Regions from separate parts of the Streptomyces sp. NPDC031274 genome, predicted to be linked through region 4. Evidence: riboswitches for the same ligand, from Rfam matches in the RefSeq annotation. Region 4 holds a riboswitch; each other region holds the start of a gene.
The links. Region 4 has a riboswitch for cobalamin ahead of ACZ5CR_RS01420 (CbtB domain-containing protein). Riboswitches for the same ligand answer to the same signal wherever they lie in the genome.
Positions count from the first base shown of each region.

Region 1: another riboswitch for cobalamin. It lies ahead of ACZ5CR_RS39110 (energy-coupling factor ABC transporter permease); the one in region 4 lies ahead of ACZ5CR_RS01420 (CbtB domain-containing protein).
Region 2: another riboswitch for cobalamin. It lies ahead of cobN (cobaltochelatase subunit CobN); the one in region 4 lies ahead of ACZ5CR_RS01420 (CbtB domain-containing protein).
Region 3: another riboswitch for cobalamin. It lies ahead of ACZ5CR_RS12745 (ribonucleoside-diphosphate reductase subunit alpha); the one in region 4 lies ahead of ACZ5CR_RS01420 (CbtB domain-containing protein).

Region 1 covers NZ_JBVIHP010000036.1:31,253-38,178, forward strand. Annotated here, with positions in the region: partial or broken gene ACZ5CR_RS39090 (MaoC/PaaZ C-terminal domain-containing protein) at 1-103, opposite strand, end outside; gene metE (5-methyltetrahydropteroyltriglutamate--homocysteine S-methyltransferase) at 160-2,481, opposite strand; cobalamin riboswitch at 2,653-2,870, opposite strand; partial or broken gene ACZ5CR_RS39100 (3-hydroxyisobutyrate dehydrogenase) at 2,962-3,051, shown strand; partial or broken gene ACZ5CR_RS39105 (enoyl-CoA hydratase-related protein) at 3,053-3,382, shown strand; cobalamin riboswitch at 3,462-3,659, shown strand; gene ACZ5CR_RS39110 (energy-coupling factor ABC transporter permease) at 3,690-4,415, shown strand; gene ACZ5CR_RS39115 (energy-coupling factor ABC transporter substrate-binding protein) at 4,415-4,789, shown strand; gene cbiQ (cobalt ECF transporter T component CbiQ) at 4,796-5,545, shown strand; gene ACZ5CR_RS39125 (energy-coupling factor ABC transporter ATP-binding protein) at 5,542-6,465, shown strand; gene ACZ5CR_RS39130 (MDR family MFS transporter) at 6,454-6,926, opposite strand, start outside.
Region 2 covers NZ_JBVIHP010000035.1:1,109-8,034, reverse strand. Annotated here, with positions in the region: gene ACZ5CR_RS38495 (cobalt-precorrin-6A reductase) at 1-490, shown strand, start outside; gene ACZ5CR_RS38490 (precorrin-2 C(20)-methyltransferase) at 504-2,015, opposite strand; gene ACZ5CR_RS38485 (precorrin-8X methylmutase) at 2,012-2,638, opposite strand; gene ACZ5CR_RS38480 (precorrin-3B synthase) at 2,702-4,027, opposite strand; cobalamin riboswitch at 4,096-4,227, shown strand; gene cobN (cobaltochelatase subunit CobN) at 4,297-6,926, shown strand, end outside.
Region 3 covers NZ_JBVIHP010000006.1:208,954-215,879, forward strand. Annotated here, with positions in the region: gene ACZ5CR_RS12725 (carbon starvation CstA family protein) at 1-410, shown strand, start outside; gene ACZ5CR_RS12730 (YbdD/YjiX family protein) at 407-604, shown strand; gene ACZ5CR_RS12735 (DUF3311 domain-containing protein) at 736-1,005, shown strand; gene mctP (monocarboxylate uptake permease MctP) at 1,002-2,651, shown strand; cobalamin riboswitch at 2,784-2,907, shown strand; gene ACZ5CR_RS12745 (ribonucleoside-diphosphate reductase subunit alpha) at 3,043-5,493, shown strand; gene ACZ5CR_RS12750 (ribonucleotide-diphosphate reductase subunit beta) at 5,493-6,515, shown strand; gene ACZ5CR_RS12755 (helix-turn-helix domain-containing protein) at 6,753-6,926, shown strand, end outside.
Region 4 covers NZ_JBVIHP010000001.1:304,098-311,023, reverse strand. Annotated here, with positions in the region: gene ACZ5CR_RS01440 (MFS transporter) at 1-1,978, shown strand, start outside; gene ACZ5CR_RS01435 (sulfite oxidase) at 2,284-3,384, shown strand; gene ACZ5CR_RS01430 (histidine phosphatase family protein) at 3,528-4,118, shown strand; gene ACZ5CR_RS01425 (CbtA family protein) at 4,368-5,126, opposite strand; gene ACZ5CR_RS01420 (CbtB domain-containing protein) at 5,146-5,367, opposite strand; cobalamin riboswitch at 5,424-5,562, opposite strand; gene ACZ5CR_RS01415 (alpha/beta fold hydrolase) at 5,673-6,542, shown strand; gene ACZ5CR_RS01410 (hypothetical protein) at 6,745-6,876, shown strand.

The DNA of each region.
Region 1 (6,926 bases), on a different contig from region 4:
CGGCGAAGGTGTCGATGCGGCCCTGGCCGACCTCAAGCCAGTCGGTGACGCCGCAGCTCGCTTGCGACCGCTCCGCGAGGCCGGAGGCCCGGGACCGGCTCATGGCGGAACGGGGCGGCCGTTCGCCCTTGAACGACCGCCCCGACTGGTGCGTTCGGGTCAGGAACCCGTGGGCAGCTCCGCCCTCACCTCGCGTGCCGCCGCGACCAGGTTCTCCAGGGACGCCCTGGTCTCGGGCCAGCCGCGGGTCTTGAGACCGCAGTCGGGGTTCACCCACAGGCGCTCGGCGGGGATGGCCTCAAGTCCCTTGCGCAGCAGGGCCGCTGCCTCCTCTGCGCTGGGGACGCGCGGGGAGTGGATGTCGTAGACGCCGGGGCCCGCCTCGCGCGGGTAGCCGTGCTGGGCGAGTTCGCGGGCCACCTGCATGTGCGAGCGGGCGGCTTCCAGGCTGATGACGTCGGCGTCGAGGTCGTCGATGGCCTGGACGATGTCGCCGAACTCGGCGTAGCACATGTGCGTGTGGATCTGAGTGTCCGGGCGTACGCCGCTGGTGGTGAGGCGGAACGACTCGGTGGCCCAGTCCAGGTAGGCGGCACGGTCGGCGGCCCGCAGCGGCAGCGTCTCGCGCAGTGCGGGCTCATCGACCTGGATCACCGAAGTGCCTGCCGTCTCAAGGTCGTCGACCTCGTCGCGCAGAGCGAGGGCGACCTGGCGCGCCGTGTCGCCGAGCGGCTGGTCGTCGCGGACGAAGGACCAGGCGAGCATGGTGACCGGGCCGGTGAGCATGCCCTTGACGGGGCGGTCGGTGAGGGAGTTGGCGTAGGAGGTCCAGCGCACCGTCATCGGCTCGGGCCGCGAGATGTCGCCCGCCAGGACCGGCGGTCGCACATAGCGGGTGCCGTACGACTGGACCCAGCCGTGCTGCGTGGCGAGGTAGCCGGTGAGCTGCTCGGCGAAGTACTGCACCATGTCGTTGCGCTCCGGCTCGCCGTGCACCAGGACGTCGATACCTGCCTTCTCCTGGAAGGCGAGCACCTCGCGGATCTCGTTCTTGATGCGTTCCTCGTAACCGGCCGTGTCGATGCGTCCGGCACGCAAGTCGGCCCGGGTGGTTCGCAGTTCGGTGGTCTGGGGGAAGGAGCCGATGGTGGTCGTGGGCAGTTGGGGGAGGCCGAGGCGGGTCCGCTGGGCCGCCGCACGCTCCGGGTAGGCGTGGGCGCGGCGGGCATCGGCGCCGGTGACGGCGGCGACGCGGGAGCGTACGGCCGGATCGTGGGTGAGCGCCGAGCCAGAGCGGGACGCCAAGTCGGCGCGGTTGGCGGACAGTTCGGCTGTGATGGCGCCCGTACCCTGGGCCAGGCCGCGGGCCAGGGTGGCGATCTCGGCTGTCTTCTGGTGCGCGAAGGCCAGCCAGCGGGCGATCTGCGGGTCGATGTCCCGTTCGGCGGTGGAGTCCAGCGGTACGTGGAGGAGGGAGCAGGACGCCGAGACGTCGACCCGGTCGGCGAGACCCAGGAGCGTGCCCAGCGTGGAGAGAGACTTCTCCAGGTCGTTGATCCAGATGTTGCGGCCGTTGACGACGCCCGCGACCAGACGCTTGCCGGGAAGACCGCCGACGGCGGCGAGATCCTCGAGCTGGCTGGCCGCGGCCTCGGTGAAGTCGAGGGCGATGCCCTCGACCGGCGCCTTGGCGAGCACGGGCAGCGCCTCGCCGAGTCGGCCGAAGTACGAGGCGACAAGCAGCTTCGGGCGGTCGGTGAGGGCGCCGAGGTCGCGATAGGCGCGGGCGGCGGCATTGAGCTCGGCCGGGGTGCGGTCCTGGACCAGGGCGGGCTCGTCGAGTTGCACCCACTCCGCGCCCGCCGCGCGCAGGTCGGCGATGACCTCGGCGTACACGGGCAGCAGTCGGTCGAGGAGAGTGAGCGGCTCGAAGTCGGCCGCGACGCCGGGCGCGGGCTTGGCGAGCAGCAGATAGGTGACCGGGCCGACGAGGACGGGACGGGCCGCGAGGCCGAGCGCGAGGGCTTCCCCCAGCTCGGTGACCTGCTTGGCGGAGTCGGCGGTGAAGACGGTGTCGGGGCCGAGCTCCGGCACGAGGTAGTGGTAGTTGGTGTCGAACCACTTGGTCATCTCGAGCGGCGCCACGTCCTGGTTGCCGCGGGCCATCGCGAAATAGCCGTCGAGCCTGTCGGTGTCGACAGCCTCACGGTGTCGCTGGGGGACGGCGCCGACCATGACGCTGGTGTCGAGGACGTGGTCGTAGTACGAGAAGTCACCGGTCGGCACCTCATGGATGCCGGCGGCGGCCAGATGCTGCCAGGTGGACCGGCGCAGCTGCGCCGCGGTCTCCCGGAGGGCGTCAGCGGTGACGCGGCCCTTCCAGTAGCCCTCGACGGCCTTCTTCAGTTCCCGGTCGGGGCCCTGGCGGGGGTAGCCGTACACGGTGGACCGTGCTGCCGCGGCTGCGGACTTCGGTGTCACGGAAATCTCCTTCGCGAGATGACTCCTTGAGATCCCGGAGACGGGACACGGACGCGAAGGGGTGACGAACCGGGCGGACCGAACGCGCGCCATCGGCGCGGTGCTGCGGTACTCCACCTGATCTGTACGCCGACCCGCCCACGAGGTCACCGGGATGTCCGCACGTGAGGGGTCACGTACGGGCAACGGGCAGGTCTTCGGACTCGCGGGCACACCTGCCGAGGCAGGTTCCTACTGGCCGTCGCTTCCCGGATCCGCGCTCGGATCCAGTGCGTATGACGGCGGTCGTTCCCACTCACCGCTGCGGGGCAGTCCCGGATTCCCACCGGGTTCCCTCTTGCGACGCGTCTGCCTGGCGGGCAGGGCGAACCAGCTGCACTGGTCAGGCTAAGGGGTGGTCGGCTTCTTGGGCAGTGCTGATCACATTCCGGACCGTGAGGTGAGACACGGATCCACGGAGTGGGGGTCGCGCGAAGGGGCGCGGAACGGATCGAGGCGGGCCCGCTCCTGACGGTCATGGGCAGGAAGACGGTGCACTGTGGCGGACCCGGCGCCGGTCAGGCGGCGAAGAATGGAGATGTGCCTGACCGGTCGCACCATGGACGCAGGGGAAGCGGAGCGGGCCGGGCTCGTCTCGCGCGTGGTGCCCGCCGGTGAACTCGTCGGTGAGGCCCTCGCCGTCGCCGAGGCCGTCGCAGGGATGTCCCTGCCCGTCGCGATGATGGCGAAGGAACCCGTGTCCCGGGCCTTCGAGACGACCCTCGCGGAGGGCGTGTGCTTCGAACGCCGCCTCTTCCACGCCGTGTTCGCGACCGCGGACCAGAAGGAGGGCATGGCCGCCTTCGTCGACAAGCGACCGCCCGGCTTCACGCATTCCTGCGGCCTGAGGTCTGAGACCTGAGGCCTGACCAGGGGCGTACGCCCCTGGTCGTGTGCGTTGGCGCGTGCCACAGCCGCGGCCGTCCCGCAAGTTGTCAGGAAACTCGGTCGCGCACTATGGTCACCACGCCTTGGTGAACGGGAAATCCGGTGTGATGCCGGTGCGGCCCTCGCCACTGTGATCGGGAAGTCCGGCTCCAGCCCTCGCGGCAGCCACTGGGTGCGAACGCATCCGGGAAGGCGGAGTCCGGTCGGTATGACCCGTCAGCCAGGAGACCGGCCAAGGCGCGTTGTCCATCCACGAGGTGCTGGAGAGGGTCTGCTTAGCCATGCACATAGCCGAGGGTTTCCTCCCGCCGGCGCACGCGATCGCCTGGGGCGTAGCGTCCGCGCCGTTCGTCGTCCACGGAGTCCGCTCCCTGACCCGTGAAGTCAAGGAGCACCCCGAGAGCACCCTGCTCCTGGGCGCCTCCGGAGCCTTCACCTTTGTCCTTTCCGCACTGAAAATCCCTTCCGTCACGGGCAGTTGCTCGCACCCGACGGGCACCGGGCTCGGCGCGATCCTGTTCCGGCCGCCGATCATGGCCGTGCTCGGCACGATCACGCTGCTCTTCCAGGCCCTGCTGCTCGCCCACGGCGGGCTCACCACGCTCGGCGCCAACGTGTTCTCCATGGCGATCGTCGGGCCATGGGCCGGATACGCGGTCTACCGGCTCCTGAAGCGGTACGACGTGCCGCTCATGGTCGCCGTGTTCTTCGGCGCGTTCGTCGCCGACCTCTCCACGTACTGCGTCACCAGCGTCCAGCTGGCCCTGGCGTTCCCCGACCCGAGCAGCGGATTCCTCGGCGCCCTGGGCAAGTTCGGCGGCATCTTCGCCGTCACGCAGATCCCCCTGGCGGTCAGCGAGGGACTCCTCACCGTCCTGGTGATGCGGCTGCTCGTACAGTCCAGCAAGGGTGAACTCACGCGGCTCGGCGTACTGCTGCAGGGCAAGCAGTCGGCGGCGACCGCGGCGAAGAAGACGGAGACGACGGAGACGGGGGCCAGCGCCTGATGAGCCGGAACGCGAAGATCAACATTCTGCTCCTCGTCATCGTCGCCGCGCTCGCGGTGCTGCCGGTGGCGCTGGGCCTCGGCGACGACGAAAAGGAACCGTTCGCAGGGGCGGACGCCCAGGCCGAGACCGCGATCACCGAGATCAAGCCGGACTACGAGCCGTGGTTCTCGCCGCTGTACGAACCCCCTTCCGGGGAGATCGAGTCGGCGCTCTTCGCCCTGCAGGCGGCACTCGGGGCGGGCGTCCTCGCGTACTACTTCGGTCTGCGCAAGGGGCGCCGCCAGGGCGCCGACATCGCACGGGAGCAGGAAGTATCGGCGGAGAGGTCCACCGACGTGGAGGGCGCCCGGCCCGAGACCGAGCAGGTCTGAGCCCGCGTGCTGCCCATCGACGCGGCGGCGCACAGCAGTCGCTGGCGCCGCCGTCACCCCGTGGACAAGGCTGTTCTCGGGCTAGGCCTCACTGTCCTGGCCGTCTCGCTGCCGCCCTGGCCCGGTGCCGCCCTGGTGCTGATCGCGGCGCTCGCCGTGCTGCTCGGGCCTGCCGGTGTGCCGCCGCGCAAACTGTGGCGGGCCTACCGCGTACCGCTCGGCTTCTGCGTCACCGGAGCCCTGACCCTGATTGTCCAACTCGGCGGAACCGGAGGGTTCGTCACGCTCGCCGACGGCGGTCCCGCGCGAGCGGGCGGTCTGCTCCTGCGCACGTCGGCGGCCTCGCTCGGCGTCCTGCTGTTCGCCTTCACCACACCGATGTCGGATCTGCTGCCCCGCCTGGTGAAGGCGGGCGTTCCGGCGCCGGTCGTGGACGTGGCCCTGGTCATGTACCGGATGAGCTTCCTGCTCCTGGACTCCATGAGCCGGATCCGGCAGGCGCAGGCCGCTCGGCTCGGCCACACCACCCGGGCCGCCACCTGGCGCTCCCTCGGCTCCCTGGCGGCCACCGCGTTCGTGCGGGCCTTCGACCGGGCGACCCGGTTGCAGGCCGGGCTCGCCGGACGCGGCTACGACGGAACCCTGCGCGTCCTTGTGCCCGAAGCCCGGATCTCCCGCGGTTTCGTGGCCGCCAGCGCGGTACTCCTCACGGGCCTCGCGGTCCTCACCCTCGTACTGGAAAGGCTCCTTCCATGAGCGACCCGAGCGAGCCGAGCGCCCCGAGCTGTCCGAGCGAGCCGAGTGCTCCTCGCGAGCGAGAGCCGGGCGCGGCCTTGGTCGCTCTGCGCGCTGCTTCCTACGCGTACGAGGAGGGGCCGACCGTGCTCAGCGGCCTCGACTTCGATGTCACCGAGGGACGCGCTCTCGCGCTGCTCGGGCGCAACGGCAGCGGCAAGACCACTCTCATGCGGCTGCTGAGCGGCGGACTGCGCCCCGACCGGGGCGGGTTGAGCGTCGTGGGCGTCCCTGTGACGTACGACCGCAAGGGTCTGACCCGGCTGCGCACCACTGTCCAGCTGGTCGTCCAGGACCCGGACGACCAGCTGTTCGCCGCCTCGGTGGAGCAGGACGTGTCCTTCGGGCCGCTGAACCTCGGGCTGCCCGACGCCGAGGTCCGGGCGCGGGTCGCCGAGGCGCTCGCCGCGCTCGACATCGGCGCGCTGGCGGACCGCCCCACCCATCTGCTCTCCTACGGCCAGCGCAAGCGGACGGCCATCGCGGGTGCCGTGGCGATGCGCCCCCGCGTACTGATCCTCGACGAGCCGACCGCCGGACTCGACCCGGACGGCCAGGAGCGGCTCCTGGCCACCCTGCAAGGACTGCGGGACGCGGGGACGACCGTGGTCATGGCCACCCACGATGTGGATCTGGCCCTCCGCTGGGCCGACGACGCGGCGCTGCTCACCCCCTCGGGAGTGCGCACCGGGCCGGTCGCGGAGATGCTCGCCCGACGGGATCTCCTGGCGCGGGCGGGACTTCGCCTGCCGTGGGGGATCGCCGTCTCGGAGCTGCTGCGGACGAAGGGCCTGCTGGACGGGGACGGCGACGGGCCGCGCACACCGGAGGAGCTGGCCGCCCTCATGGCCCCGGCGATGCCCGGTGCGTCAGCCGGTTGACGGGACCGGGGCGCGGCTGCGACCGGGCAGGAGTGCCACGGCCAGGAGCGGGATCGCGGCGAGCGCGAGCCAAGGCGCCCAGGACGGAAGACCGGCGTCGAGGAGCGAGCCGGTCGCGGCGCTGCCCGCGAGGACGATCAGGCCGGAGACCGAGGACAGGGCCCCCGTGTAGAGGCCGATCCTGCCGTCGGGAGTCAGGTCGGGGACCCAGGCGCGGGCGGCCGGTGCGACCAGCATCTGGCCGAGGGTGAGGAGGACGACGAAGGCGGCGGCGGGCAGCAGCCCGGCGACACCGGTCCGGGCGGCCGGGCGCGCGAGGGCCACGACGGCGAACCCGACGGAGATGAGCACGAGCCCGGCCGCCATGGAGCGCCGCAGATCGAGCCGGTCCGCCGCCCAGTGGGTGACCGGCAGCTGCGCGGTCACCACAAGCAGCGAGGAGAGGGCGAAGAGCCAGGCCA
Region 2 (6,926 bases), on a different contig from region 4:
CGCTGCCGCCCATGTTCCCCTGCTCGCGCTGCGTCGGCCCGGCTGGGTGCCGGGCGAAGGCGACGCCTGGCACACGGTCGGCTCCCTGGCAGAGGCGGCCGACGCACTGCCCGCGCTGGGGCAGCGTGTCTTCCTCACCACGGGGCGCATGGGTCTTTCCGCCTTCGCCGCTCTGGACCAGCTGTGGTTCCTGATGCGTTCGGTGGACGCCCCGGACGCACCGCACCCCGCGCGGATGGAGGTCCTGCTCGACCGCGGCCCGTTCACCTTGGAGGGTGAGCGTGAGCTGATCCGCCGCCATCGCATCGACGTGGTCGTCACGAAGGACAGCGGCGGGGCCGCCACCGCCCCCAAGCTGGCCGCGGCCCGCGAGGCACGGATCCCGGTGGTCGTGGTGAGCCGACCGCCGGTGCCCGAAGGCGTGACAGTGGCCGGTACTCCGGAGCAGGCCCTGGCCTGGCTGCGCACACATGGCGGCAGCCAGGCCTAGCAGCACCGGAGGCTCAGTCCTCGGGATAGCGGCGGGGCGTCCACACGATCTGCTGTCCGTCGCCCCGCTGCTCCCAGCGGGTCTGCGAGGACCCGACGAGCAGGATCGTGCGCATGTCGACATCGGCCGGATCGAGATCGGCGAGCCGCACGGTGCGTACGCTCTCGGTCGGGCCGCCGACATCGCGGCCGAGCACCACGGGCGTGTCCGGCGAGCGGTGTTCGAGAAGCAGATCGCGGGCCTTGCCGACCTGCCAGGTCCGGCTGCGGGAGCCCGGGTTGTACAGCGCGAGCACCAGATCGGCCGATGCCGCCGCCCGCAGCCGCTGCGCGATCACCTCCCACGGCTTGAGCCGGTCCGAGAGCGAGATCGTGGCGTAGTCGTGGCCCAGCGGAGCACCCGCGCGGGCGGCGGCCGCGTTGGCGGCCGTCACCCCCGGCAGCACCCGCACCGGCAGATCCGCGTACTGCTTCTGCGAGGCCACCTCCAGGACGGCCGTCGCCATGGCGAAGATGCCCGGGTCGCCGCCGGAGACCACGGCCACGCGCCGCCCGCGCCGGGCGAGATCCAGGGCGAACTCGGCGCGTTCCGACTCGACCTTGTTGTCCGAGCCGTGCCGCACCTGCCCCGGGCGGACCGGCACCCGGTCCAGGTAGGTGGTGTAGCCGACCAGGTCGTCGGCGGCGGCCAGCACGCCACGGGTCTCGGGCGTGAGCCACAGCGGCCCGGCGGGACCCGTACCGACGACGGCCACCTCGCCGGTTTCCGGGGCGCGCTCGGGCCGGGGTGCGTCGATCCTGCTGGGCAGGACCGCGACCGCGAAGTACGGCACCGTGTCGGCGTCGACCGCGGCCAGCTCGTCGGTGCGCTCGCCTGCCATCGTGGCGCGCTCGACGTAGTGGGCCTCGGGCAGCCGCCCGGAGGCCTCGAAGGCGCGGCGTACCGCGGGGAACGTACGGCCAAGCTTCATCACCACCGCCGCGTCGGTGGCGGCGAGACGGGCGGTCAGCTCCTCCTCCGGCAGGGTGCCGGGCAGGATGGTGAGCACCTCCTCGCCCTCGGCGAGCGGAGTGCCGAGCCGGGCGGCGGCGGCGCTGACGGAGGTGACTCCGGGGATCACCTCGGTGGGATAGCGGTCGGCGAGCCGCTTGTGCATGTGCATGTACGAGCCGTAGAAGAGCGGGTCGCCCTCCGCGAGGACGGCGACCGTGCGTCCCGCGTCGAGATGCACCGCGAGGCGGGCCGCCGCCTCGGTGTAGAAGTCCTCCATCGCACCCCGGTAGCCACCGGGGTGGTCGGTCGTCTCCGTCGTGACGGGGTAGACCAGTGCTTCCTCGATGTGGTCGGCGCGCAGATGCTTGGCCGCGATGGACCGCGCGATCGACCGTCCGTGCCGGGCGCTGTGATAGGCGACGACATCGGCCTCGGCGATGACTTCCACCGCGCGCAGGGTCATGAGGGCCGGATCGCCGGGGCCGAGCCCGACACCGTACAGGCGGCCTGTCTTGTGCTCGCTCACGCTCATTCTTCCTCGCTGGCGATCGCGTTGAGTGCGGCGGCCGCGATGGCGCTGCCGCCCCTGCGGCCCCGCACGATCATGTGTTCAAGGCCTGACGGGTGCGCGGCCAGGGCGTCCTTGGACTCCATGGCGCCGACGAAGCCGACGGGCACACCGATGACGGCGGCGGGACGCGGTGCGCCCTCCTCGATCATTTCGAGCAGGCGGAACAGGGCGGTGGGCGCGTTGCCGACGGCTATGACCGCGCCCTCCATCCGATCGCGCCACAGTTCGAGGGCGGCGGCGCTGCGGGTGGTGCCGAGCTCGGCGGCCAGTGCGGGCACCGCCGGGTCGGACAGGGTGCACACCACGTCGTTGTCCGCGGGCAGCCGCTTGCGGGTGACGCCGCTCGCGACCATGGCCACGTCACACAGGATGGGGGCGCCGGCCCGCAGGGCCTCGCGGGCGCGGGCCACCACGTCCGGGGTGAAAGCGAGGTCGCGTACGAGGTCGACCATGCCGCAGGCGTGGATCATGCGGACCGCGACCTGGCTCACGTCGGCGGGCAGGCCCGCCAGATCCGCTTCCGCGCGGATCGTGGCGAAGGACTGGCGGTAGATCGCCGGTCCGTCCTTCTCGTACTGATGCACAGTGCGTTCGCTCTCTTGATAGGGCATGGAACAGTCAGGTGTCGCTGGGTCGTTCATGTCGTGTCAGCCGCGGGCCGCGGCCACGGCGGCGGCGAGCCCGCCGGAGCTGCCGGGGACGGTCACCGGAGCATCGCGATCCGCGCCGTGTACGCGGGAGATCTCATGGCCGTCAGGAGTGGCGACGACATCGACCCACTCCCCGTGGGGATGACCGCACCGGCGTGCGCAGCCGGACCAGTACACGGGCAGCGCCCCCACAGGCCCCAGGGCCGCCGTCGCCGCCGCGCGTACGTCGTCCAGGGACTTGGCGCAGCCGGGCCGACCGATACAGGCCCCCACCCCGGTCCAGGGCGAGTCGGATCCGACGATGAGGCCGGCGGCCCGCAGATCCTCCAGGAGTCGCACGGCCGCTCGCCGCTCGACTCCCGGCAGGACGACCCCGCGCCAGGGGGTCAGCCGCAGCTCGCCGCTGCCGCGGTGGCGGGCGGTGTCCGTCAGTGTCTGCCACTGGAGTGCGCTGACGCGCCCCAGGGGGAGGCCGAGGGACAGCGCCGCCGTGTCGTGCTTGTCGCGTTCGCTGCGGGGGCCGGGCACGACACCGAGGGCGGGGCCGCCCGGACCCTGGGGGAGCGGGGCGGTGGTGAGGGCGGGGCTGAACCCGGCCTGCCGCGACCGGCGTACGACCGCGTCGAGGAGGGGGCCGGTGCCGCCGGGCAGATCCGTCACCCGCCAGGCGCCCGCGTCGGGTGCCTGCTCCAGGAAGGTCTCGGCCGCCATGAGGGCGGCCCGCGGTGCCCGCGCGGCAGGTATCAGGACGGCGTCCCGCGCCGGGCCGATCCGCAGCAGTGCGTCTTCGTCGCCGCGCGCCGTCAGGGTCACGTCACCGCCCAGCGCACCCACGTCGCCCCGGCCGTCGTCGAGCGCGAACAAGAACCGGCCGGACAGGGCGGCGGCCTTGTCGCTGGTGCACAGCAGTTCGTCCAGAGCGGACAGCCACGGGCGGATGTCCCGCTCTCCCCGGCCGTCTAGCCCCGAAAGCGGTGAAGCCACCACGTTGCGCGCCCGCTCATGGCGTTCGGAGGGCAAAAGGCCCGATTCGCCCAGGAGATGGGCCAGTTCGCTCCCGCGGTCCGCGCGCAGACCGCGCAGCTGCACATTGCCGCGCGATGTGAGATGCAACTCGCCGTCTCCAAGGCGCTCGGCCAGATCCCGCAGCACGTCCGCCTGCCCCACGCTCAGCAGCCCGCCCGGAACGCGGACACGGGCCAGCGCCCCGTCGTCCGCCCGGTGCAGCCGAAGCGTCCCGGGGCAGGAGTCACCGCGGCTGCGGGCAGACTCGTCTCCCGGGAGCACTGGCGAGGGGACCGATGGGGGCATGGCGGCGAGCATACCGACCTATCGCAGCAGGTCCGCCTGCCCCCCGGTAGTTGCCAGGCCCTTAGTATTCCTAGCGACGGGCCAACCGGCCCGTCGTCGCCACAGACGGCGACAAGGGGAGGAAGCCCGGTGTGAATCCGGCGCGGTCCCGCCACTGTGAGCCCGGTCCTGGTGCCGGGTGAGTCAGGAACTCCCTTCCCCGAGCTCTCGTCCGCTCGAGCAGGGGAGACGCCATCGACACCACCCGGGGCGTGGACACCCCGAGGAAGGCCCGACGCCGCATGATCCTGCTCCTGTCGACGTCCGACACCGACCTGCTCAGCGCCCGCGCCGCAGGCGGACCGATCGCCTACCGCTACGCGAACCCCTCCCGGCTCCCGCTCGAGGACCTTCCGCAGCTCCTGGACGGCGCCGACCTGGTCGTCGTACGCCTGCTCGGCGGAGTGCGCGCCTGGCAGGAGGGCCTCGACCAAGTCATCGCCACCGGACGCCCCGTGGTCGTCCTCACCGGCGAACAGGCCCCCGACGCCCAGCTGATGGCCGCATCGACCGTCCCCATCGGCCTTGCCGCCGAGGCCCACGCCTACCTGGCCCACGGCGGCCCCGGCAACCTGGAGCAGCTGGCCCGGTTCCTCTCCGACACCGTCCTGCTGACGGGCCACGGCTTCGAACCGCCCGCCCCCGCACCCTCGTGGGGCCCGCTGGAGCGCACCGCCCGTCAGGTCGAGGGACCGACCGTCGCGGTGCTCTACTACCGCGCCCACCACATGAGCGGCAACACCGCCTTCATCGAGGCCCTGTGCCGCGCCGTCGAGGACGCCGGAGCCCGCCCGCTGCCGCTGTACGTCGCCTCGCTGCGTACCCCCGAACCCGAACTCATCGATGAACTGCGCGCCGCCGACGCGATCGTGACCACGGTCCTCGCGGCAGGTGGCACACGGCCCGCCGAGGCCTCGGCGGGCGGCGACGACGAGTCCTGGGACGCGGGCGCCCTCAGCGGCCTCGACGTCCCCATCCTCCAGGCGCTCTGCCTCACCAGCTCACGCAGCGACTGGGAGGACAACGACGAGGGCGTCTCCCCGCTGGACGCCGCGAGCCAGATCGCGGTCCCCGAGTTCGACGGCCGACTGATCACGGTGCCGTTCTCGTTCAAGGAGATCGACGAGGACGGACTTCCCGCGTACGTCGCCGACGCCGAGCGCGCGGCCCGCGTGGCCGGCGTCGCCGTACGGCACGCGCGCCTTCGCCACATCCCGGCCGCCGACAAGCGCATCGCGCTCGTCCTGTCCGCGTACCCGACCAAGCACTCCCGGATCGGCAACGCGGTCGGCCTCGACACCCCCGCGAGCGCCGTCTCGCTGCTGCGCCGACTCCAGGCCGAGGGATACGACTTCGGTACGGACGAGGTGCCGGGGCTTGTCTCCGGCGATGGTGACGAGCTGATCTACGCGCTGATCGAGGCAGGCGGCCACGACCAGGAGTGGCTCACCGATGAGCAGCTGGCCCGCAACCCCGTCCGCATCCCGGCGGCCGACTACCGCCGCTGGTTCGCCACCCTCCCCGCCGAGCTCCGCGAGTCCGTGGAGCAGCACTGGGGCCCCGCCCCCGGCGAGATGTTCGTGGACCGGTCCCAGAACCCGGAGGGCGACATCGTCCTCGCCGCTCTGCGCCGCGGCAACCTGCTCATCCTCATCCAGCCGCCGCGCGGCTTCGGCGAGAACCCGATCGCGATCTACCACGACCCCGATCTGCCGCCCTCGCACCACTACTTGGCCGCCTACCGCTGGATCGCCGCCTCCGCCGACGACAACGGCTTCGGCGCCGACGCGATGATCCACCTCGGCAAGCACGGCAACCTCGAATGGCTGCCCGGCAAGAACGCGGGCCTGTCCGCCGCCTGCGGCCCCGACGCGGCACTCGGCGATCTGCCCCTGATCTATCCGTTCCTGGTCAACGACCCGGGAGAGGGCACGCAGGCCAAGCGGCGGGTCCACGCCACCCTCGTGGACCACCTCGTACCGCCGATGGCCCGCGCCGACAGCTACGGCGACATCGCCCGTCTCGAACAACTCCTGGACGAGCACGCCCAGATCGCCGCGATGGACCCGGCGAAGCTGCCCGCGATCCGCGCCCAGATCTGGACCCTGATCCAGGCCGCCAAGCTCGACCACGACCTGGGGCTGAAGGACCGCCCTGAGGACGAGGGCTTCGACGAGTTCATCATGCATCTCGACGGCTGGCTCTGCGAGATCAAGGACGCCCAGATCCGCGACGGCCTCCATGTCCTGGGCGGCGCCCCGGCCGGTGCCGACCGCGTCAACCTGGTCCTCGCGATCCTGCGCGCCCGCCAGATCTGGGGCGGTACGGCGTCCTTGCCCGGCCTGCGCGAGGCGTTGGGCCTCGACGAGTCGGCGGCCACCCGCACCAGCGCCGACGAGGTCGAGGAGCAGGCACGTGCGCTGGTCCAGGCGATGGAGGATGCGGACTGGGCCCCGGACGCCGTGGCCTCGGTCGCGGCGGGCCACCCGCGGTCCGTCGCCGACATCCTCGACTTCGCCGCGAGCGAGGTCGTACCGCGCCTGGCTGCCACGACCGACGAACTGGACCACGCCGTCCACGCGTTGGAGGGCGGCTTCGTCCCGGCGGGGCCCTCGGGCTCCCCGCTGCGCGGCCTGGTCAACGTCCTGCCGACCGGCCGCAACTTCTACTCCGTCGACCCCAAGGCGGTGCCGTCGCGCCTGGCCTGGGAGACCGGCCAGGCCCTGGCCGACTCGCTCCTGGAGCGCTACCGCACCGACAACGGCGACTGGCCGACCTCGGTCGGCCTGTCCCTGTGGGGTACGAGTGCCATGCGCACCGCCGGTGACGACATCGCCGAAGCGCTCGCCCTCCTGGGCATCCGCCCGGTCTG
Region 3 (6,926 bases), on a different contig from region 4:
TTCCGCTGGCCTGGGACGCGACGGTGACGCTGACCGCGAGCTGGCAGAAGGTCTTCTCCAGCGACCCGCGCGTGGGCTTCTTCAAGCAGCGCTCGATCTACCAGGACGCGATCGACGACGGAAAGATCCTGCCGCCCGCCAAGTCCATGGACGACATGCACACCGTCGTCACCAACTCCACGGTGGACGGCGTCCTCTCGGCCGCACTCGCCCTGCTCATCGTCATCGTGATCGCCGACGCGGCCCGGATCTGCGTGAAGCACGTCCGCGATCCGCGGTCGTCGAGACTGAGCGAGGCCGAGTACGTGGAGTCGAAGCTGACCGCGCCGGCCGGGCTCGTGCCGACCCAGGAGGAGAAGGCGGAGCTGGCGGCGGCGAAGGCGGCGACCGACGCGAAGGTCCCGTCATGACGTGGGTGCTTCGCGGGCTGCGGTGGGTGCGGTGGTACGCACGGGAGTTGACCGACGAGTCCGCGTACGACCGTTATGTCGCGCACACACGGAAGACGCATCCCGGGGCATCCGTCCCCTCCCGGAGGGAGTTCGAGCGAATGCGCACGGATCGGCAGGAGTCGGATCCGCGGCAGGGGTTCCGCTGCTGCTGAACAGGCGCTGAACAGGTGTTGAGCAGAGGCTTCGACACGTCCGTTATCCGGACGGGGGTTCCATAGATCAACACTCTCGCTTAGATTTCCCGCACGTTAAAGGTGAGATAAGCGAGGGAGCGGAACCGCAAGTGTCAGATGCGCCTGAAGTGAGCAGACCGGTGATCACGCCGGTCCGCGTGGTCATTGCCCTCTGTCTCGCAGCGCCGTTCGTGGCGATGCTCTGGGTGAGCTCCTACGCGAAGGTCGAACCGACCTTCATCGGCATCCCGTTCTTCTACTGGTACCAGATGCTGTGGGTGCTCATCTCCACCGCTCTCACCATGATCGCGTACAAGCTGTGGCAGCGTGACCAGCGCGCCCGCAAGGCCGAGCAGGCCCAGGGGGGTGCGACCCGATGAACGAGCTCGCAGCGGACACGGGCGGCGTCAACGGCATCGCCCTCGCCGTCTTCATCTTCTTCTTCGTCGCCGTCACGGCGATGGGCTTCCTGGCCGCGCGCTGGCGCAAGGCCGAGACCGAGAGCCTGGACGAATGGGGCCTCGGCGGCCGGTCGTTCGGCACCTGGGTCACGTGGTTCCTGCTCGGCGGCGACCTCTACACGGCCTATACGTTCGTGGCCGTCCCCGCGGCGATCTACGCGGCGGGCGCGGCCGGCTTCTTCGCCGTGCCGTACACGATCCTCGTCTACCCGCTGATCTTCACCTTCCTGCCGCGCCTGTGGTCCGTCTCGCACAAGCACGGATACGTGACCACCTCCGACTTCGTGCGCGGACGCTTCGGCTCCAAGGGGCTCTCCCTTGCCGTCGCGGTCACCGGCATCCTCGCCACGATGCCGTACATCGCGCTCCAGCTCGTCGGCATCCAGGCCGTGCTCGACGTGATGGGCGTCGGCGGCGGTCCGGACACGAACTGGTTCATCAAGGACCTGCCGCTCCTGATCGCGTTCGCGGTGCTCGCCGCGTACACGTACTCGTCGGGTCTGCGCGCCCCCGCGCTGATCGCGTTCGTGAAGGACGGCCTGATCTATCTCGTCATCGCCGTCGCGATCATCTACATCCCGATCAAGCTCGGCGGCTTCGACAGCATCTTCCAGGCGGCGAACGAGAAATTCTCGGCGGCGAACGAGGCGGCGGGCAAGCCCGTTGCGGGTCTCGCGCCGGGCCACACCGGGCAGTGGACGTACGCCACGCTCGCGCTCGGCTCCGCGCTCGCGCTGTTCATGTACCCGCACTCGATCACGGCGACCCTCTCCTCCAAGAGCCGCAACGTGATCCGCCGCAACACCACGATCCTGCCGCTCTACTCCCTGATGCTCGGCCTGCTCGCGCTGCTCGGCTTCATGGCGATCGCGGCCGGGGTCAAGGTGGAGAACGGGCAGCTGGCGATTCCGCAGCTGTTCGAGAACATGTTCCCCGACTGGTTCACGGGCGTGGCCTTCGCCGCCATCGGCATCGGCGCCCTCGTGCCCGCCGCCATCATGTCGATCGCGGCAGCGAATCTCTTCACCAGGAACATCTACAAGGACTTCCTCAAGCCGGACGCGACACCCGAGCAGGAGACCAAGGTCTCCAAGCTGGTCTCGCTCCTGGTGAAGGTCGGCGCGCTCGCCTTCGTCCTCACCATGGACAAGACGGTCGCGATCAACTTCCAGCTCCTGGGCGGCATCTGGATCCTGCAGACCATGCCCGCGCTGGTCGGCGGCCTGTTCACGCGGTGGTTCCACCGCTGGGCGCTGCTCGCGGGCTGGGCGGTCGGCATGGTCTACGGGACGGTCGCCGCCTACGGTGTCGCCTCGCCGACGCAGAAGCACTTCGGCGGCTCGTCCGACGAGATCCCCGGAATCGGCGAGATCGGCTACATCGGCCTCACGGCGTTCGTCCTGAACCTGGTGGTCACCGTGGTCATGACGTTCGTCCTGCGCGCCGCCAAGGCACCTGACGGCATCGACGAGACCTCTCCCGGCGACTACACGGCGGACGCGGGCGACCCCGGCGTCGTGGAGGAGCTTCCGCCGGCCACGGTGGGGGCGCCGGGCGGGCACTGAGTCCCCCGCGTACACCGATCACCGTCTGACACGGGCCGCCGGTTCTCCGGCGGCCCGTTGGCGTTCCCGTGTCCTCACAAGGCCACACCGACACAAGATATGGGGCTGCCGCCCAGAGCCAGCACAAGATGTATGCTCGTGCTCGCTGTCGCCGCAGGGGAATCCGGTGCAAGTCCGGAACTGTCCCGCAACGGTGTATGAGTACGCATTTGTCGTGCCCACGAGTCCGAAGACCTGTCGACAGCGCACCCGTTCCGTCCGGTCCGGGTGCCGACGACGTCCGGGCCTCGTGGAATGGGCTGGTGGACGCGGAGCGCAGCCCTGCCCTGGGCGCCCCCGTGTGTCACTCACCCCTCCCCAAGGCCCAGAGCCGAGCGAGGGAGTGCTCCACGTGACCATCGCGCCAGCCGAACCTGCGTCAGCGCAGACCACCGACGGGCAGCAGACCACCGTTGGTCAGCAGACCGGCGACGGCCCGGGAACCGCGCTGCTGCGCACCCTGACCGACCTCACCGCCGACCTCCCCGACGCCGACCCCGGCCGGGTCGCCGCCGCCGCGCTGCGCGGCCGTTCGGCCAAGGCGGATCTGGCGGAGCTGCGGGAGCTCGCGACCGAGGCGGCCGCCGGGCTCATCTCCGAGGACCCGACGTACTCGCAGCTCGCGGCCAGGCTCCTCAGCCTCAGCATCCGGGACGAGGCCGCGTCGCAGGGCGTGCGCTCCTTCTCCGACTCGGTCGCCGTGGGGCACCGCGAGGGCCTGATCGCGGACCGCACCGCCGCGTTCGTCGTCGACCACGCGGACCGTCTGGACGGTCTCGTGGAGGACGCCCTTCAGGACGGCGCCGACTTCCGCTTCGGCTACTTCGGCCTGCGCACCCTGCACAGCCGCTATCTCCTTCGCCACCCGATCACCCGGCACGTCATCGAGACCCCGCAGCACTTCATGCTGCGCGTCGCGAGCGGTCTCGCCGAGACTGCATCTGATTCAACGACGGTCAGCGCGCGCTCGGTGGACGAGGTCGCATCCCTGTACCGCCTGATGAGCCGCCTGGACTACCTGCCGTCATCGCCGACGCTCTTCAACTCCGGCACCCGCCACCCGCAGATGTCCTCCTGCTACCTCCTCGACTCGCCCCTGGACGAGCTGGACTCCATCTACGACCGCTACCACCAGGTCGCGCGCCTCTCCAAGCACGCGGGCGGCATCGGCCTCTCGTACTCCCGCATCCGTGCCCGCGGTTCGCTGATCCGCGGCACGAACGGGCACTCCAACGGCATCGTGCCGTTCCTCAAGACCCTGGACGCCTCCGTCGCCGCCGTGAACCAGGGCGGCCGACGCAAGGGCGCCGCCGCGGTCTACCTGGAGACCTGGCACTCCGACATCGAGGAGTTCCTGGAGCTGCGCGACAACACGGGTGAGGACCAGCGCCGTACGCACAACCTCAACCTCGCGCACTGGATCCCGGACGAGTTCATGCGCCGGGTCGCAGCCGACCAGGACTGGTCGCTGTTCTCGCCCGCCGACGTGCCCGAGCTGGTCGACCTGTGGGGCGACGAGTTCGACGCCGCCTACCGCAAGGCCGAGGCCGCAGGGCTCGCCCGCAAGACCATCCCCGCCCGCGATCTGTACGGCCGCATGATGCGCACCCTCGCGCAGACCGGCAACGGCTGGATGACCTTCAAGGACGCCGCCAACCGCACCGCCAACCAGACGGCGGAGCCCGGCCACACCGTCCACTCCTCCAACCTCTGCACGGAGATCCTGGAGGTGACGGACGACGGCGAGACGGCCGTCTGCAACCTGGGTTCGGTGAACCTCGGCGCCTTCGTGGACAAGGCCGCCGGTGACATCGACTGGGAGCGGCTCGACGAGACCGTCCGCACCGCCGTCACCTTCCTCGACCGCGTGGTCGACATCAACTTCTACCCGACCGAGCAGGCCGGGCGCTCCAACGCCAGGTGGCGTCCGGTGGGCCTGGGCGCCATGGGGCTGCAGGACGTCTTCTTCCAGCTGAAGCTGCCCTTCGACTCCCCCGCCGCGCGCGCCCTTTCCACGCGCATCGCCGAGCGCATCATGCTCGCCGCGTACGAGGCCTCCGCCGATCTCGCCGAGCGCAACGGCCCTGTGCCCGCCTGGGAGAAGACGCGCACCGCGCGCGGCGTGCTGCACCCCGACCACTACGGCGTCGAGCTGACCTGGCCCGAGCGCTGGGCCGCGCTGCGGGAACGTATCGCCACGACCGGTATGCGCAACTCGCTGCTCCTCGCCATCGCGCCGACCGCCACGATCGCCTCCATCGCGGGCGTCTACGAGTGCATCGAGCCGCAGGTCTCCAACCTCTTCAAGCGCGAGACGCTCTCCGGCGAGTTCCTCCAGGTCAACGCCTACCTGGTGGAGGAGCTGAAACGGCTCGGCGTCTGGGACGCGCAGACCCGCGAGGCGCTGCGCGAGGCCAGTGGCTCCGTGCAGGGCTTCAGCTGGATCCCGGCGGAGGTGCGCGACCTCTACCGCACCGCGTGGGAGATCCCGCAGCGCGGTCTGATCGACATGGCCGCCGCGCGCACGCCGTTCCTCGACCAGGCGCAGTCCCTGAACCTGTTCCTGGAGACGCCGACCATCGGCAAGCTCTCGTCGATGTACGCCTACGCCTGGCAGCAGGGTCTGAAGACGACGTACTACCTGCGTTCGCGCCCGGCGACCCGGATCGCCCGCGCGGCGGCGGGCCGCACCGAGGCCGCCGAGCCCGCTCCCGCCAACGCCCCCGTACCCGCCCAGGTCTCGGCCGAAGAAGCCGTCGCCTGCTCCCTGGAAAACCCCGAGTCCTGCGAGGCCTGCCAGTAATGTCCAGCACCACCAACTCCGAGAAGAACCTCCTCGACCCGGGCTTCGAGCTGACCCTGCGTCCCATGCGCTACCCGGACTTCTACGAGCGCTACCGGGACGCGATCAAGAACACCTGGACCGTCGAGGAGGTCGACCTCCACTCGGACGTCGCCGACCTCGCCAAGCTCTCGCCCGGCGAGCAGCACATGATCGGCCGCCTGGTCGCGTTCTTCGCGACCGGCGACTCGATCGTCTCCAACAACCTCGTGCTCACGCTCTACAAGCACATCAACTCCCCCGAGGCCCGGCTCTACTTGAGCCGCCAGCTCTTCGAGGAGGCCGTGCACGTCCAGTTCTATCTGACGCTGCTCGACACCTATCTGCCCGACCCGGAGGACCGCGCCGCGGCCTTCGACGCGGTCGAGGAGATCCCCTCCATCCGCGAGAAGGCGGAGTTCTGCTTCAAGTGGATGGACTCCGTCGAGAAGATGGACCAGCTGGAGAGCAAGGCCGACCGGCGCCGCTTCCTGCTGAACCTGATCTGCTTCGCGGCGTGCATCGAGGGGCTCTTCTTCTACGGTGCCTTCGCCTACGTCTACTGGTTCCGCTCGCGCGGTCTGCTGCACGGCCTGGCGACCGGCACGAACTGGGTGTTCCGTGACGAGACGATGCACATGAGCTTCGCCTTCGACGTCGTCGACACCGTCCGCAAGGAGGAGCCGGAGCTCTTCGACGACGCGCTCCAGACGCAGGTCACCGACATGCTCAAGGAGGCCGTCGAGGCCGAGCTGCAGTTCGCGCGCGACCTCTGCGGTGAGGGCCTGCCCGGCATGAACACCGACTCGATGCGTGAGTACCTTCAGTGCGTCGCCGACCAGCGGCTCCAGCGGCTCGGGTTCGCGCCGGTCTACGGCTCCTCAAACCCGTTCTCGTTCATGGAGCTCCAGGGAGTCCAGGAGCTGACCAACTTCTTCGAGCGGCGCCCGTCGGCCTACCAGGTCGCGGTCGAGGGTTCGGTCTCCTTCGACGACGAGTTCTAGCCCCACCGAGCTGCGGGAGACGGCGGACGCCGCCTCCCGCAGCTCGCGGTCGATCCGGCGGTCGTGGACGTACCCGACGAGCGAGGGTACGGCCAGGAGGAGGAAGACGGTCAGGACGGTCGCGTAATCGAGGATTGCGTTCATGTCCTTACTGTCCTGCGGTCCCGGCGGAAGCGTCAGTGGCAGGACTGCCACACACCATCGACTTACTGCCAGCCCTGCGGCACACTGGCAGACATGCTGAGGAACGTGGCCGTCGTGCTGCTCGACGGTGTGAATCCCTTCGAACTCGGCGTCGTCTGCGAGGTGTTCGGCCTCGACCGGAGCGACGCGGGTCTTCCGGTGTACGACTTCGCGGTGGTCGCCGCGGAGGACGGACCCCTGAGCAATCACGCGGGGTTCACGATCACC
Region 4 (6,926 bases):
CATCGCCGCCTGGGCCGCGTCCCTGAGCATCGGCATGGCCCTGGGCCCGCTGATCAGTGGCGTCATCCTTGAGCACGCCTCCTGGCGCTGGATCTTCCTGCCGGCCGCCGTCATCACCGCCGTCACCGGCCTGGTGGCCATGCGGATGCTGGAGGACTCCCGCTCCGCGCACGGCCGCGCCATCGACGTCCCCGGCCAGATCGCCGCGATCATCTTCATCATCGGCCTGATCTACGGTGTGATCGAGGGCGGCGGGGCCGAAGGCTGGGGCCAGACCAAGGTCGTCGTCGCGTTCGCCGCCGCCGCACTCGGCCTGATCGCCTTCGTCATCGTCGAACTGCGCTCCCCCTCGCCGATGCTCTCCCTGAAACTGTTCGCGGTGCGCCCCTTCACCGGCGCCGGCGTCGTCAACGCCATCGTCATGTTCGGGATGATCGGCTCCGTCTTCACCCTCAGCCTCTTCTTCGGCAGCGTCCAGCAACTCTCCGTCCTCGACATCGCCTGGCGGATGCTGGTCTTCAACGGCGTCTCCATCGTCGCAGGGCCGCTCGTCGGCCGTCTGATGGGCAAGGTCGCCCCCGGCGTGCTCCTGTGCGTCGGCCTGCTCGGCACCGGCGGCGCCATGCTGTGGCTGACCGGCCTGGAGACCGACTCCGGATTCGGCGCGATGGCAGGCCCGCTCGCGCTGTTCGGCCTCGGCATGGGCTTCGTGATGACGCCGATCAGCGCGGTCGCCGTCAGCAGCGTCCCGCACCACCTCGCGGGCATGGCGGGCGCGGGCAACAACACCCTGCGCCAGCTCGGTGGCGCCCTTGGCCCCGCCGTCCTCGGAGCCGTCCTCACCAGCAGGCTCACCTCCGCCCTGCCCGGGCACCTCGCGGACTCCGGACTGCCCGTCGCCGACCAGCAGCAGGTGAGCGAGGCCCTCGCGAAGGGCGGTGTGGGCGCCGCGGGTCACCTCGGTCTCTCCCCCGAGGCGACAGGACCCGCGCTCGGCGCGATCGGTGCGAGCTTCACCGACGCCGTCCACGTCTGCATGACCATCGGCGCGGTCGGCATGCTGGTGGCCCTGATCGCCACGGCCACCTTGATCGGCTTCCGCCGCCCGCAACCGGCCGGGCCGACTCCGTCCTCCGCCCAGGCGACGCCCCCGGCCTCTGCCACAGCGGCGGCACACGAGACGCCCCCGTCCCAGGCCCGGCAAGCGGCCGTCCGGACCGGCCCCGTCGTCCACGGACACATCCACAGCTCGACCGGCGCCGCCCGCTCCTCCACGGTCACCCTGATCTCCCTGACGGGACGCCAACTGAGCCGTACCGTGGCCCGTTCCGACGGCGGCTACGAGCTCACCGCACCGGGCGCCGGCACTTACGTGCTGATCGCCGCCGCCGAGGGGCACCAGCCGCAGGCGGCCACCGTCACCGTCGGCGACGAGCCGCTCGCGTACGACATCCTGCTCTCCGGCACCCGAGGCCTGAGCGGGGGCATCCGCGACGCCGCCGGACTGCCGGTCGGCGCCGCCATGGTGATCGTGACCGATGTGCGCGGCGAGGTGCTCGCCACCGGACAGACCGGACAGGACGGAGAGTTCGCCTTCGGGGATCTGCCCGCCGGTGAGTTCACCGTGGCCGTGAACGCGGAGGGACACCGGCCGGCCGCCGCCCCCGTCATCGTCGGCGACGGCGGACCCGGCCGGGTGGAGATCGCCCTCGTCTCCGGCACCTGGCTCCGGGGCGAGGTGCGCTCCGGAGCCGACCAGCGCCTGCTGCCGGACGCCCGCGTCACCCTCGTCGACGCGGCCGGCAACGTCGCGGCGACGGCCACCACCGACGCGGAGGGTGTGTACGCCTTCACGGACCTGGACACCGGTGAGTACTCCGTCATCGCCAGCGGCTACCCGCCTCTCTCCACCCCGTTGCGCGTCACTGGCCCCGGCACCGAGGCCCTCGACATCGAGCTGTCCCACCCAATGCCCTGAGCATCTGTCTCCTCCTTCGGGGGCAGAACCTGTCGCCCCCGAGAATCACCTGTCCAACGCGCTCGATCCGCGCCTTGCGGATCAGGGACTTTCCGGCCTCACGCGCCTCCTCGAACGCCGCGTCGTTGAGCAGCACACAGCTGCTCAACGGCGAGGTGACCTCCGCCAGCTGGACGCTGTTCGTCTCAAAAGCCCCACCAACAACCGTCCCACCAACAACTTGCTCACCAGCGGGATGAGTCCTCAAGGCCAAAAGAAGCCGGTCGCCCGTGCGCGTCCGGCCCGTGCGGGCTCATCATGGAGGCATGAAGCGGACATCGCTCGGTGATGTCAGCACACCGGGGCGCGTCGCCGCTCCCGGTGAGGGCATCGGCGAGGAAGAACTGGCGCTCGCGGCACGTAATCACGGGCTGCCGCTTGAGGCCCTGCGCTATGACGTCACACCGCTCGGTCTCCACTATGTGCTGGTCCACTACGACATTCCCGCTGTCGACGCGGGCGCGTGGCGGCTGTCCATCGGCGGGCAGGTCCGTACCCCCCTGGAACTGGGTCTTGACGAGTTGCGGGCGCTGCCGGCCGTTACTCACCGGGTCACGATGGAGTGCGCGGGCAACGGCCGTGCCCGCCTGAGCCCGCGCCCGGTCAGTCAGCCCTGGCTGGTGGAAGCGGTGGGTACCGCCGACTGGACGGGCGTACCTCTGCGGACGGTGCTCGCGGAGGCGGGGGTCCAGGACAGCGCGGTCGAGGCCGTCTTCACGGGCGCCGACCACGGGGTCGAGCGTGGCGTCGAGCAGGACTACCGGCGCAGCCTGCCACTCCCCGTGGACGCGGACGTGCTGCTCGCGTACGCGATGAACGGCGGCCCGCTGCCGCCCCAGCACGGCTACCCGCTGCGGCTCGTGGTACCCGGCTGGTACGGCATGGCGCACGTCAAATGGCTCCGCGCCGTGGAACTCGTCGACACCCCGTTCACCGGCTTCCAGCAGGCCGTGGCGTACCGCTTCCGGCAGTCTCCCGACGACCCGGGCGAGCCCGTCACCCTGATCGCCCCGCGCGCCCTGCTGATCCCGCCCGGCTTCCCGGACTTCATGTCACGTGTACGGGTCGTGCGCCCCGGGCCCGTGGTGCTGGAGGGACGCGCCTGGTCCGGGTACGGGCCAGTGACACGGGTCGAGGTCAGCGCCGACGACGGCCGCACCTGGATCGACGCCGAGGTCGCTCCCCGCGGGCCGCACCGCTGGGGATGGCAGACCTGGCACACCGACTGGACCGCGGCCGCCGGCCGCCACACCCTGACCGTCCGGGCAACCGACGCCGACGGCCATACCCAGCCCCTGGATCAGCCGTGGAACCGAGGAGGCTTCGGAAACAACCTCGTACAACGCGTCCCTGTCCTGTGCTGCTGATCGACGACCAGGTGGCCGGGGAACCTGTGACAGTGCGACAGAGCAGATCGACTCGCCACCGCCGGACGCACGTATAGTGCGCCGCTGCGATCCCACGCGAACGTCGTGCGCGCTCACCCGGCACGAAGAACAGGAGCGAAGGCGTGACCAGTCGCGTCACCTTGATCTCGCCGGCGACGAGCCGATCCCTGCGGGAGGCCCGGTTCGACGACGGCAGCCCGCTCGACACGCGGGGCACCGCACTCGCCAAAGCGGCCGCCGGTACGCTTCCCGCCGCTGACCGGGTGTTGGCCTCGCCCACTGTGCGCTGCCGGGAAACGGCGTCGGCCCTCGGTCTCGCGGCTCTGGACCAAGCCGAATTGGGCGCTCTGGACATGGGGCACTGGCGGGGCAGAACACTCGAAGAAGTCAGCACCTGGGAGCCGGAAGCGGTGAGCCGCTGGCTGTCGGCCCCGGCCGTCGCGCCTCCCGGCGGGGAATCGGTACTGGCCCTCTGTGAGCGCGTCGCCACCTGGCTGGACGCGGCTTCTGAGGTCGCGGGCAGAACCCTCGCCGTGGTGGAGCCGGAGATCGTTCGGGCCGTCGTGGTCACGGTCCTCAGAGCACCCTCCGCGGCCTTCTGGCGGCTCGACGTGCCTCCACTGACGGCTACCCACATCAGCGGACGCTCCGGGCGATGGAATCTGCGGCTCGGAGAGACGCTCGGCACGCAGCGGCCCGACGCCGAAGACTGATGCCGCGGCATCTGCGGATGCCCGGCCCGGATTGAGGCGAGGCGAGCCGTCAGCCACCGGGGTCGCAAGCCGCCTGCTGCCCGTCTCGCGACGACGAGATCTGCCCGTTGTCTGAGGCTCCCGCGCCGCGGCCGTTTCGATGGCGCTGGAGCAGTGCGGCGAGCGCGCAGCCGAGGCATCCGCTGTCCAACTCTCCCGCGGCGTCCGCGGAGATGTCTCGGACACCCGCTCGGCATGAAGGTGAATGTCTCAGTGCGGTGCGGAAGTCGCCTCCGGCGATACTGCCGCTTCCGGTCGCGGAGTCAGCACACGCTGCGCCAACTCCCCGAAGATCAGCCCGAATCCAGTCCACAGAGTGAGCTGGATGGCGAGCGCCGAGGTGCGGAACCGCCACAGCAGAGCGGCGGGGAAGTCCTTCGGTACCTCGTTGATCACCGGCAGGAACTGATACGCGAGAGCGATCACCAGGGTGAAGAAGGCGCCTGCCGCGACAGTGGCGTACCAGGTGCCCCATCTGGGCGCGAGCCGCTTGCCGAGGATCACGGCGGCGATCGCGAGGAGCACGCTGAGCACCATCATCAGGAAGTACAGGATCGTGCGCTTGCTGATGGTGTCGGGGTCGCCGACGGACGGCGGGTTGGCCGGGTACTTCAGGAACGGCACGACGTATACGGCGAGCAGGGCCGTGCCGGAGAGCAGGAGGGCCGTGGCACGAGGGGTGAAGCGGCCGACGCGCCCGAGGGCGAAGCAGTAGGCGAGGGCGGCGATGCCGCCGAAGGCCACGCCGTAGATCAGGACACCTGTGGCGAGGCCGCCGGTGGACTGGAGGCTACGGCTGACCAGCTCGACCTCGTGTTCGTGGGCAGGGGCGTGTGCCTCTTCGAAACCGATCGCGTTGTCGACGCTGGGCTCGCCCAGGAAGTAGGCGACGAGAAGGGCGAGCACGCCGGCGCCCAAGCCGGCGAGCATGCCCCGCACAAGCAGTCTTCTGACAGTTGCGGAGTTCATGGGTGCGCGGTCTTCCTCGTCAGTGGCAGGGGAAGCCGAGCAGGTGGCGGGCGTCGTGGACCCACTCGTGAACATCCGCGCCGTTGACCACGGAGGTGGCACCCTGCTCCGCGCCGACGAAGTACAGCAGGACGAGCATCAAGATGCCGAAGAAGACCGCCCAGGGGACGATCGCGCCGATCGGCAACTTGGCGGGAAGAGCAGGGGTGGTGGCTGTCGACTGGGCGACGGTCTGCGCCATGGCAGATCCTCCTCGGGAGTTCGCGTCCCATCTCGGTGGTGCACAGGACGACAGCTGCGGGTCTGACTCACGCGACATCTCCCGCTCTACGGGGAAATGCCTCGTTCACAGTGGCGCGACCGTGCCGGAGTTCCACCGGCTTCCGCCTGCCGTCGTCGATATCGAACAGACCGTACCGCGCGCAAGCTGCCTGGCCAAGAGCGCCTTCAGTTCCGTGACCTCGCGACAGAAGCCGCGAGCCCCACCAGCCGTCCATGTGCATCGGGGCCGGCTCGAGATCCCGGGACATCGGTAGGTTCTCCACGGTGAAACTGACAGAGACGCAGGGCCTTGCGCGGATGACCGACGAAGCTCACATACGCTGGATGGCGCTGGGCGACACGACTCGGAAGCCGCCCGTGATCCTGCTGCACGGCGGCCCTGGCCTGCCGGACTATCTGGGCGACGTCGCCACCATGATCGCGGACATCGCTCCCGTGTACCGCTACGACCAGCGCGGCACCGGCGAGTCCCGGTGGCAGGGCCGCCATACCCTCGCCCGGCATGTGGACGATCTCGCTGAGCTTCTCGACGTGTGGGACGTGCCTGAGGCTGTGCTGATCGGACACTCGTACGGCGCCACCCTGACCGGCCGGTTCTGCGTGGCCCACCCGGATCGGGTGGCCGCGATGCTGCTGATGTGCGGGCCGTTCGTCGGCGAGTGGCGTACGGGGTATCAAGCGGAACGCGAGCGCCGCATGTCGGCACCGCAAGGGGAGCGGCTGCGCGAGTTGCAGGAATTGCCGCACCGTTCCGAGGACCAGGAAGTCGAGTTGCTCACGTTGTCCTGGTTCACCGACCACGCCGATCCCGAACGCCGTTGGCACTGGGCCGCGCAGGAGGCCCGCGAACGCCGTCCCGTCAACTGGGTCATGAACCGTGAACTCGGCGCGGAATCACGTGCGGACCCACTCGACCAGCACCTTGACGCGCTGCGCAGGTGCCTGCCGGAGCGGGTGGAGATCCTCGGCGGTGCTGACGATCCCCGCCCGCTGTCGGAACTCGAGTCCCTTGCGCACCGGCTCAATGTTCCCCTGACGCGGATCGACAGCGCCGGCCACGAGCCTTGGCTCGAACAGCCCGATGGGGCACGCGCGCACCTTCGGAGATTCGTGCAGGGCGCGGTGGGACCGTAGAGCCGCGCCCCACACGCCGACGAGCACCGGCACGATGCGAAGCCTTGCCACAGAACGTCAGTCACCGGAATCGAGATGCCGGGACGACATACGGAGTGCGCATGAATGCGTGCTCTCCTTGCAGTTGGCAGCTGCCTTCTCCGTCCCGATACGTGTGACCGTAGGCTCAGCATCCGCCGTGAGAGGCGTCTCGTCTGCCCGGATGAACGAGGAACCCCGCACGGTGAAACTGGAGTTTGACGCCACCGGCCTGGTCGTGGCCGAGCACCCCGATGAGGACGGGGCCTTCCTCGCCGACAGCATCCACGACCTCCACGCCGACTGCACGTGGTGAGCGCCGCGGGGGGTCGTGATCCTGCATGACATGGGTACAAGGGTGCTGCC